One region of the Paenibacillus sp. FSL K6-2441 genome, then DNA from elsewhere that is predicted to be linked to it. Evidence: riboswitches for the same ligand, from Rfam matches in the RefSeq annotation. Region 1 holds a riboswitch; the other holds the start of a gene.
The links. Region 1 has a riboswitch for cyclic di-AMP ahead of NSQ80_RS00145 (3D domain-containing protein). Riboswitches for the same ligand answer to the same signal wherever they lie in the genome.

Region 1 (4,615 bases):
ATAATAAATTGTGTGCTGTGATAGATCGGCTGCCCCGCCCGGTAGCCCGCATTTTCGAGCAACGGAATTAGGAGGATGACAAGGTTTATGTTATTTGATACGCATACGCATTTGGATGCTCCCCAATTTGACGAGGACCGCGAGGAAGTGATCGCGCGCGCCGTGGAACAAGGGGTTACGCGGATGATTAACATCGGATTTAACCGCGAGACGATCCCTTCGACCATGAAGTTGGCAGAGACCTATGACTTCATTTATGCCGCTGTCGGCTGGCATCCGCAAGACGCGATTACAATGCAAGAGGGCGATTTGGACTGGATTGCAGAATTGTGCAAGCATGAGAAGGTCGTCGCCATCGGAGAAATTGGGCTGGATTATTATTGGGATACGTCACCTAAGGACGTTCAACATAAGGTTTTTCGTGAGCAAATTGGACTGGCTCGCAGCTTGGGCATGCCGATTTCCATTCATAATCGGGACGCTCACGAAGACGTGGTACGCATCCTTCGGGAAGAGAAAGCCAATGAAGTTGGAGGCGTGATGCACTCTTTCTCCGGCAGTTGGGAAATTGCCAAAATGTGTCTAGATTTGGGATTTCATTTGTCGTTTGGCGGGCCGATTACGTTTAAAAATGCAAAACAGCCAAAAGAAGTGTTGGCCAAGACGCCGATGGATCGATTGCTGATCGAAACGGATTCCCCTTATTTAACGCCGCATCCATATCGTGGTAAACGGAATGAGTCCGCTCATGTCCGCTTGGTTGCAGAAATGGCAGCCGAGCTCAAAGGGGTCACTTTTGAGGAAATCGCGGAAATTACCACCCGAAACGCATTGGAACGATTTGGAATCCCGAGTATTTGAGAGCAAAACGGATGAAATAAAGAGGATTTCGGAAAGATTAATGCTTTTTAACCCTCAAAAACAAGGTCATTACATTTTTTTAACCATTTTTTTAAAAAAACGTGGTTGATTCGTCCTTTACAACCTGCATCGAAACAGGATAGAATCTTTTCAGTATCGATTCGGTTCGTTTTGAACCGTACGATGCTTGGTTCCATGAACCAGTCTCGCTGAATCTCCTATGACGGAGAACGGGGGAACCAATACGGATTGCAGTTGGCGATAGCCTGTATGCGTTCGTATTCGATTTCTTTCCAGGGTCTATGGGGTGAATTCAAGGTCATTGCGCCATGAGCGAATGTACTGAGAAAGGGCGGCTCTCTTTCGCCCGAACCCGACAGCTAACCTCGTAAGCGAATAAGAGAGGTCACTCGTGCAGCTATTACACCCAAGACATTCAAGAAGCCACGAAGGAGTTCCTCTAACTCTTTCTCCCGGCTTCTTTTGTTTTGAATAAAAGTAATAGGGTCGTCATACTGTTGGAAAACAGGAGGTGACGACAAGCAGGAGAGACTGGTCAAGGATGCAAAACGCTTAGGATTAAATTTAAGATCAGTGTTCAAAAAGTCAGGTTTTTCAGCACCGAGAAGGTTGGATGAAGCTTGGGACTGAGTAGCGCAGCGTACATGGGGGTACGTGAGCAACGGAAGGCCCGGCTGAATTCAAGATTCGATGCCGAATTCACTTCTTGACCTGCTTCGTGATCAAAAGATGACTTTTTGACTACCTTAGGCGTTTTGTAAAAAGTAACTGTAGTCGCGTCAATCGTTATCATGCATCGACCTAGACGGCGGGACTATGAAGGAGGACGGAAGAAATGGGCATTTTCCGCAAAGAGGAGACCCATGAATCACGCTCATCCAGCATGTCTTACGCAATGCGATGGAAGCATGAGAATTTACGTCAGATAGCGTTCGTCGGCGTTCTGGCCATCGCGGGAATCATCATCATCCTAATCTGGCTGTATAGCCAGGCACAGAAGGAAGTATCCCTGATTGTGGACGGGAATGTCCAGTCTGTGGAGACAACCCAATCCAGTGTAGCTCATCTGCTGGAGGAACAATCGATTAAGCTCAGTGCGAAGGATTCAGTATCCCTCCCGCTGGAAAGCTCGCTGAAGAACGGTGACCGCATTGTCATAGTACGCGCGAAGCCGGTCAATGTGACCGCGGACGGCAATACGAAAGTCCACTTCACGACGCAAAGCAAAGTAGAGGGCGTATTGTCCGAGCTCGGCATCACTTTGGATGAAGACGACAAGGTGACCCCGGCATTGGACAGTAAAGTTACCGAGAACCTGAATGTCAAGGTCGTTCGGGTCAGCAAGCAAACGGTGCAGAGCAAGGAGACTGTGCCCTTTAGCGTGGTCAAAACGTCGGACGACAAGCTGCTAAAAGGTACCACGAAGGTCATTCAAGAAGGTACCGAAGGTCTGGTCATTCACAACATTGAGAAAACCTACGAAGACGGAAAATTCGTGGCGAAGCGTTGGCTCGGCAAAGAGGTCTCCAAGGACCCTCAGCCGAAGGTGATCGCAGTCGGCACGAAGAAACCTACCGAGGTCCTGTCGGCCAGCATAAGCCGTAAGGGAAATACGGTGAACATCAGCGGGACGACGACCAAAGGTGGCGTCTCATTCAAATATAAAAAGATCCTGAAAAATGTTACGTTAACCGCGTATTCGGCGGAAGAAGACGGGATAGGCACCCGTACGGCTTCGGGTACCCGCGTGACGGAAGGCAGAACGATTGCCGTTGATAAAGACGTCGTTCCGCTTGGTTGGTGGGTATACATCGAAGGAGTCGGCTTCCGTAAGGCAGAGGATACGGGTGGAGCCATCGATGGAAATAAGATGGACGTCTATTTTGATAGTCTGAAGGATGCTAAGAAATTCGGCCGCAAGAAGGGCCGCACCGTATACGTAATCGGTCCGACGAAGCCGGAATTGAACTAAGATCTCGTTCTCTTTCGTTTTACAATGCGGAGGGAATGAGATAGTATTAGGATGATGAATAAGACAGTGGATTAGAAGGACAGTGGATTAGAAGAGGATGATATGATCCTCTTCTTTTTGTTATTCTGGTGGAGACAAGCAAGAACAGGAAGGAAGACAGATCCATGATCAAAGAGGTCATCGTGGTGGAGGGCCGAGATGACACCGTGGCCATTAAACGAGCCGTAGAGGCGGATACGATTGAGACGGGGGGTTCGGCGATAGGCGAAGCCGTGCTAAAGAAAATCGCTTTGGCGCAGGAACGCCGGGGCGTGATTATTTTTACGGACCCCGACCATGCCGGGGAGCGGATTCGTAAAATCGTGGCAGCGCGGGTGCCGGGCTGCAAGCACGCTTTCCTGCCTGAGGTCGAAGCTACGAAGAAAGGCGACATCGGGGTGGAGAATGCCTCGCCGGAGGCGATCCGCACCGCGTTGTCCCGGGTGCGCAGCGAAGCGCCGGGAGTAGAGGCCGCAATCACCTGGGAAGACTTGATTAACGCAGGGTTAATCGTACACCCGCAAGCTGCGGCGCGGCGAAAAGCGCTGGGCGAGCTGTTGGGTATCGGATATTGTAACGGAAAGCAGCTCTACAAACGGTTAACCGTGTTCCGCATCAGCCGCGAGGAGTTTGCAGCTGCGTTAGCCGAGTTGGAAAGCAAAGGAGTTTAAGAACCATGAGCATAAGGGAAGACGTATCCACACCGCGCCGGACGAAGGAGATCATTCAGCGGCACGGTTTTTCGTTCAAAAAAAGTCTGGGGCAAAACTTTCTGATCGACCAGAACATCCTCGGTAAAATTGTTGCCGCCGCCGAATTGGACAAGACCCAGGGCGCACTGGAAATCGGGCCGGGCATCGGCGCCTTAACGGAGAAGCTGGCGCAGGAGGCAGGCAAGGTGGCAGCGGTGGAGATTGACCAGCGGCTGCTTCCGATTCTGCAGGAGGTGCTGGAGCCCTACCCGCACGTCCATGTGATCCATGGCGATGTGTTGAAGCTGGACCTAAAGGCTTTATTTGCTGCGGAATTCAGCGGGGTGAGCGGCGTCAGTGTCGTCGCCAATCTGCCGTATTACGTGACGACTCCCATCATGATGAAGCTTCTGGAAGAGAAACTGCCGCTGAAACATATCGTCGTCATGATCCAGAAGGAAGTGGCCGAGCGCATGGCTGCCACTCCCGGCGGCAAGGACTACGGCAGCCTTAGCATCGCCGTGCAGTACTACAGCACCCCGGAGATGATCTGCACGGTGCCGCACAGCGTGTTTATTCCACAGCCGAATGTAGAGTCCGCAGTGATTCGCTTAACCGTGCGGGAGACGCCAGCTGTGGCGGTTCAGGATGAGGCGTTTTTCTTCGAGGTGGTGCAGGCTTCTTTTGCCCAGAGACGAAAGACGATTTCCAACAATCTGAAAAGCCGCTTCTTCCCGAAGGAAGGGCGGGAGAGACTGGAGCAACTGCTGGAGGAAGCCGGGATCCAGCCCTCCCGGCGGGCGGAGACATTAAGCCTGGACGAGTTCGCCAAGCTGAGTGATACGCTGCTGAATGCCGGGGTGAAGGAACTCCGCGAGTAACCATTCCCTCTTGTCGCCCATACGATGGGATAGAGGTGATGGATTTGGCGAATTTGGGAGACTTGGTCGTCCGCAAATCATACGGTGGAGATGTTACGTTCCGAATCGAACAGATTGTGCGGAGTGAAGCGATTATTAAAGGAACGGAA
Region 2 (4,615 bases), 1.3 Mb from region 1:
ACCCCCGGCGACAAGCTGGAGCTTCAGCCGGCCATGACCGCTGCGGCCAATGGCGGGGTACAAATCAGTGAGTTGTATACCGACAAATTCGGCTCGCACAAAACAGCTTTCATCGCGATTCCCGGCAGCAAAGCGATGCTCGCCGTGGGCCTTGACGCTACCTTCATCGATAAGAAGAAAGACCAAATTTTATACATCTGTATCGGCATCACCTTGCTTGTCATTGTGGCGGGCATGGCGGCAGCTTACTTTGTTAGTACGCGAATCACGAAGCCGATCCGAAAGCTCGTGACGGTCACGGAACAAATGGCTGGCGGGGACTTCCGCCATACCATCGAAGTGAAAGGAAATGACGAAATCGCCCAATTAGCCGGGAGCTTCCAAACGATGACTCATCAGCTCAAAGACATGTTCGCTGCCGTGATGCAAACGTCCCGGGCGGTCGTCGACGGCTCAGAGAACTTGTCCCGTTCGGTTACGACGTTTGAGGATCTGATCGCCCGTTCCAATGTAGCGACGAAGGAAATCGAAGCCGGCAGCATGACGATTGCGTCCGCAGCGGCCGAAAACGCCCGTGCGATGGAAGAAATTTCGCAAGGTGTACAGCACATTGCCGCTTCGTCTGCCGAAGTCACCGAACAGATTGGACAAGCTGCGGATGAAGCCGGTGCCGGGAATACTTTGGCACAAACGGCGGTTACGCAGATGCAGCATGTAGAAGATGCGGCTAATCGGACGCTGGGGCATATCCGCACGCTGAATGATCGCTCGGAGTCAATTTCAAACGTTGTCGTAACCATTACGGAAATTACGAAGCAAATTAATATTCTGGCACTGAATGCGGCGATCGAAGCGGCACGAGCCGGCGAGCACGGCAAAGGGTTTGCTGTCGTCGCCGAAGAAGTCCGTAAGCTGGCTGAGCAGTCCCGCCAGGCGATGGAGGAAATCGGTGAGAACCTGCTCAGTATTCGAGAAGAATCGGAAAACTCCGTCAACGCTATGCAACGGGCCAGCGAGGAAATCGTCTCCGGAACAGAACGGGTGAAGCAAGCTGGTCAGGCGTTTGAACAATTAACTAAGCTGATTCAGAACGTGAACTTGACGATTCAATCGGTCTCAGCATCCACCCAAGAGGTATCCGCCGGTACCGAGGAAGTGACCGCATCGGTGGAGGAATCCGCCAATATTACCGCCAAGTCGCTCGCTAACATGGAGCAAATCAGCAGCTATTCGCAGCAACAACTGAGCGAAATGGAAAATCACGCGCGTACGGTTCGTTCGCTGCATGAGCAGGCGTTGGCGCTGCAGGAGTCGATCGCAAAATTCCGGATCTGACTCTAAAAACAAAACGTACCCTTCACGCTCCCCTGATCGGGGAAGCGGAAGGGTACGTTTTGTTTTATCCCGTAATGGACACTGCGCTTGCAGCGTCTTCCGTTGGCTGATCCGACTGCGTATCCAGCTTCGATTCCGGCTTCTTCCAGTACGCTTCACTGCCTGGCAGATCGTCGAACCAGGTAGCATCATCCGGGCAAGGCAAAATCATAAATTTGCCGTATTCACCGTCCCGGGACTGATGATATTTGAGATAAGCCTGCCCGTTTTCAATGGCCAGGATTTCGATTTTTCCCGAAGAATGGCTCATTGAAAACCGCACGCGTTTGCCAAGCCCCGATGTACGGGCTTTCGCTTCCTCCACCAGTTGATATGCTCGTTTCAGCGGGATCACGAAATCAGCATTTCCGGCAACGGGACGATTGATAAAGAAATAGTACGGAGTGACGCCGGCCCACGATAAGCGGTCCAGCAATTCGCCAAGCACGGCCGCATCATCATTGATGCCTTTGAGAATCGGCGTTTGATTAACCACGATAGCCCCAGCGTCGTGTAACGCCTGGAACCCTCTTTGGGCTTCAGGGGTAATTTCGCGCGGATGATTGATATGCGCCATGACATAAATCCGTTGGTCTACAGTGGAGAACTCCCTAATCAGATCCAGCAATTCCGGATCTTCATAAATACGCATAGGATTAAAAACAGGAATTTTGGAGCCGAGTCGGATGATTTTTACATGCTCAATGGCTCTTAGCCGTTCGAGAATCGAACGCAGTTTCTTTGTAGCCAAAATCAAGCTGTCACCGCCGGTTAACAGGACGTTGTTGATCTCCGGATGCTGGGCGATATACTCGATGCCAGGCGTGACATCCGCCATCGCTTCCTTCACATCGTTGCGAAACAACCGTTTACGGAAGCAATACCGGCAATAGGAGCCGCAAACCTCGGACACGATCAGCAGCGCGGTCGTGCGGTATTTATGCTGGCAGCCAGGCACCACATAGTTCGCCGCTTCGTCGGAAGCGTCCCAACGCCCGTATTCCTTCAGCTCTCCCGTATTGGGGATCACCAACTTGCGGATCGGGTCCTCTGGATCATTCCAGTCGATCAAATTCAAATAGTAGTCATTCACCCGAAAAACGAATTTGTCCGTAATCGGTTTCAACTCCTGCCGCTCCTGCTCGGACAACTGGCTCACCTTGGCAATATCGGTGATGTACTTCGGACTAGCCATAAATCCTCTCCTCCTTTAATAGTGCGATGCGTAAAGAAGAAGCTCGAAACTTGCAGTGAATGCGAGTACTCCGCCGAATGCTCGGGTCAAAGGTCTTGCAGAACGCAAAAAGACCCCGCTTCAAAGAACAGGGTCATTAATTGATGACTGAAATAATATTAAAATGACCCATCCACTGCAAACGAGGTTAGCTGACGGGCTCGGGAAAGATGGTTCCCTACGTTAATCCTACAACGATTCGCCCCAAAAGATTGGTTCCCCCGCTTTTCGACTTTACCCATCGAAAATTAAGCGTACTTTTATCCTACCCTAACATCACCCGATTTGTCAAAGCTTACCTTGGATCCCGGCGATGTCGTAAATGAGATCCATGCGCAAATGCCTGCGAACCTGCTCCGCTAACCGATCGAAGGCTTCCTCCTTCCGCGAGGAAGAAACAAAGGTGACGCTCAAAGGTTCGAGCCCTTTGCTCGTACGCAGTCCGTCCAGCCAAGCACGTCGCCAGGCATCATTATGAAACACTCCGTGCAGATACGTCCCAAACACCCTGCCATCGGCGCGGGCTGCGCCTTCCGGATGTGTTTGCGTCTCAGCCTGTTCTAACTCCGGGGCTGTCCCTGACCCTTGTACTGGCTCCTCATTGACCCGAAGCATAAATAAGGGACGAGTGTCCCGCAGCTGCTGGGTCGAGCCGGCATGAATCTCATAGCCTGAGATCGGCAGCCGGCGGTTCTTAGAGTGCAGCGATATCGGCTGGTCCTCGCACGTATAGCCGTGCACCCGTACCGTTTTTTTGCCTGGGAGGAAGGTTGTTGCCAAGGGGAGCAGGCCCAATCCTAACGCAGACCTCGGTTCATTGGACTCCACGCCTTCGGGGTCATGCAGTTGTTCTCCCAGCATTTGATATCCGCCGCAGATTCCGACCAGCTGGGTGCGCGTCTCCTCTTCAATCAGGCTGCAAATAGCCTCCGCCAGCCCTTGCCTACGCAAAAATTCCAGATCGCTGATCGTATCCTTGGTCCCCGGTAAAATCACCGCATCGGGATGCCCAAGCTCCGACAGCTTGCTTACATAACGTAGCGACACGTCCGGTTCGGCGGCCAACGGATCAAAATCGGTGAAGTTGGAAATATGCGGGTAACGGATGACTGCGATGTCCAGTTCCTTACTTGGCGCTTGCTCTGGATGGGCAGGATAGGTATCCAGGACAACGGAATCCTCTGCTTCGATATCCAGATCAGGCAGAAAGGGGAGCACTCCTAGTACGGGAATTCCGGTCCGCTGCTCCAGCCAATCCAGCCCGGGCTGCAATAGAGACAAATCGCCGCGGAACTTGTTGATAATGAACCCTTTTACGCGGGCGCGTTCGTGTGGCTCAAGCAGCTCCAGGGTACCAACGAGAAAAGCAAAAACGCCGCCGCGGTCAATATCCCCCACCAAGATCACGGGAGCATCCGCCCATTCAGCCAAGTTCATGTTGACGATATCCCGTTGCTTCAGGTTGATTTCGGCCGGGCTCCCAGCCCCCTCGATCACCACAATGCCATGCTTGTCGCGGAGCCGGCTGAGCGCTTCCATCACCAGCGGCTTGGCTTTAGGCAAAAATTCCTCACGATAATCAGATGCGCTTAAGTGGCGGTAAGGACGCCCATGAACAACGATCTGCGAATGCATGTCCCCAGTTGGCTTGATCAGTACCGGATTCATGTCGGTGGTGGCGGCAATGCCGCAAGCCTCCGCCTGAATGCCTTGGGCCCGTCCAATCTCTTGGCCGTCCGCTGTAACATACGAGTTCAAAGCCATATTTTGCGACTTAAACGGAGCTGGTCTAAGCCCATCCTGCGCAAAAATACGGCACAGCGCCGTCACGATCACGCTCTTGCCCACGTCAGACGCCGTCCCTTGAACCATGAGTACAGCACCTGATGCTGATGCGCTTTTTTCCTGATCCTGATCCAGAAGCTTCTTATGATTTTCGCCCATCGCGTTCCCCTCCTTTCCAAACCGTGCAGCAGTGTAGTATCTTGCCAGGGCCTTTTACACCAT

Region 2: linked by a shared signal. The riboswitch ahead of NSQ80_RS05910 (KamA family radical SAM protein) and the one ahead of NSQ80_RS00145 (3D domain-containing protein) in region 1 are both predicted to bind cyclic di-AMP.

The regions. Positions count from the first base shown of each region.
Region 1 covers NZ_CP150174.1:30,814-35,428, forward strand. Annotated here, with positions in the region: gene NSQ80_RS00135 (HD domain-containing protein) at 1-71, shown strand, start outside; gene NSQ80_RS00140 (TatD family hydrolase) at 88-861, shown strand; cyclic di-AMP (ydaO/yuaA leader) riboswitch at 1,059-1,271, shown strand; gene NSQ80_RS00145 (3D domain-containing protein) at 1,718-2,854, shown strand; gene rnmV (ribonuclease M5) at 3,019-3,564, shown strand; gene rsmA (16S rRNA (adenine(1518)-N(6)/adenine(1519)-N(6))-dimethyltransferase RsmA) at 3,570-4,466, shown strand; gene yabG (sporulation peptidase YabG) at 4,505-4,615, shown strand, end outside.
Region 2 covers NZ_CP150174.1:1,375,939-1,380,553, reverse strand. Annotated here, with positions in the region: gene NSQ80_RS05915 (HAMP domain-containing methyl-accepting chemotaxis protein) at 1-1,335, shown strand, start outside; gene NSQ80_RS05910 (KamA family radical SAM protein) at 1,400-2,569, opposite strand; cyclic di-AMP (ydaO/yuaA leader) riboswitch at 2,731-2,873, opposite strand; gene NSQ80_RS05905 (cobyric acid synthase) at 2,897-4,480, opposite strand; gene NSQ80_RS05900 (hypothetical protein) at 4,536-4,615, opposite strand, start outside.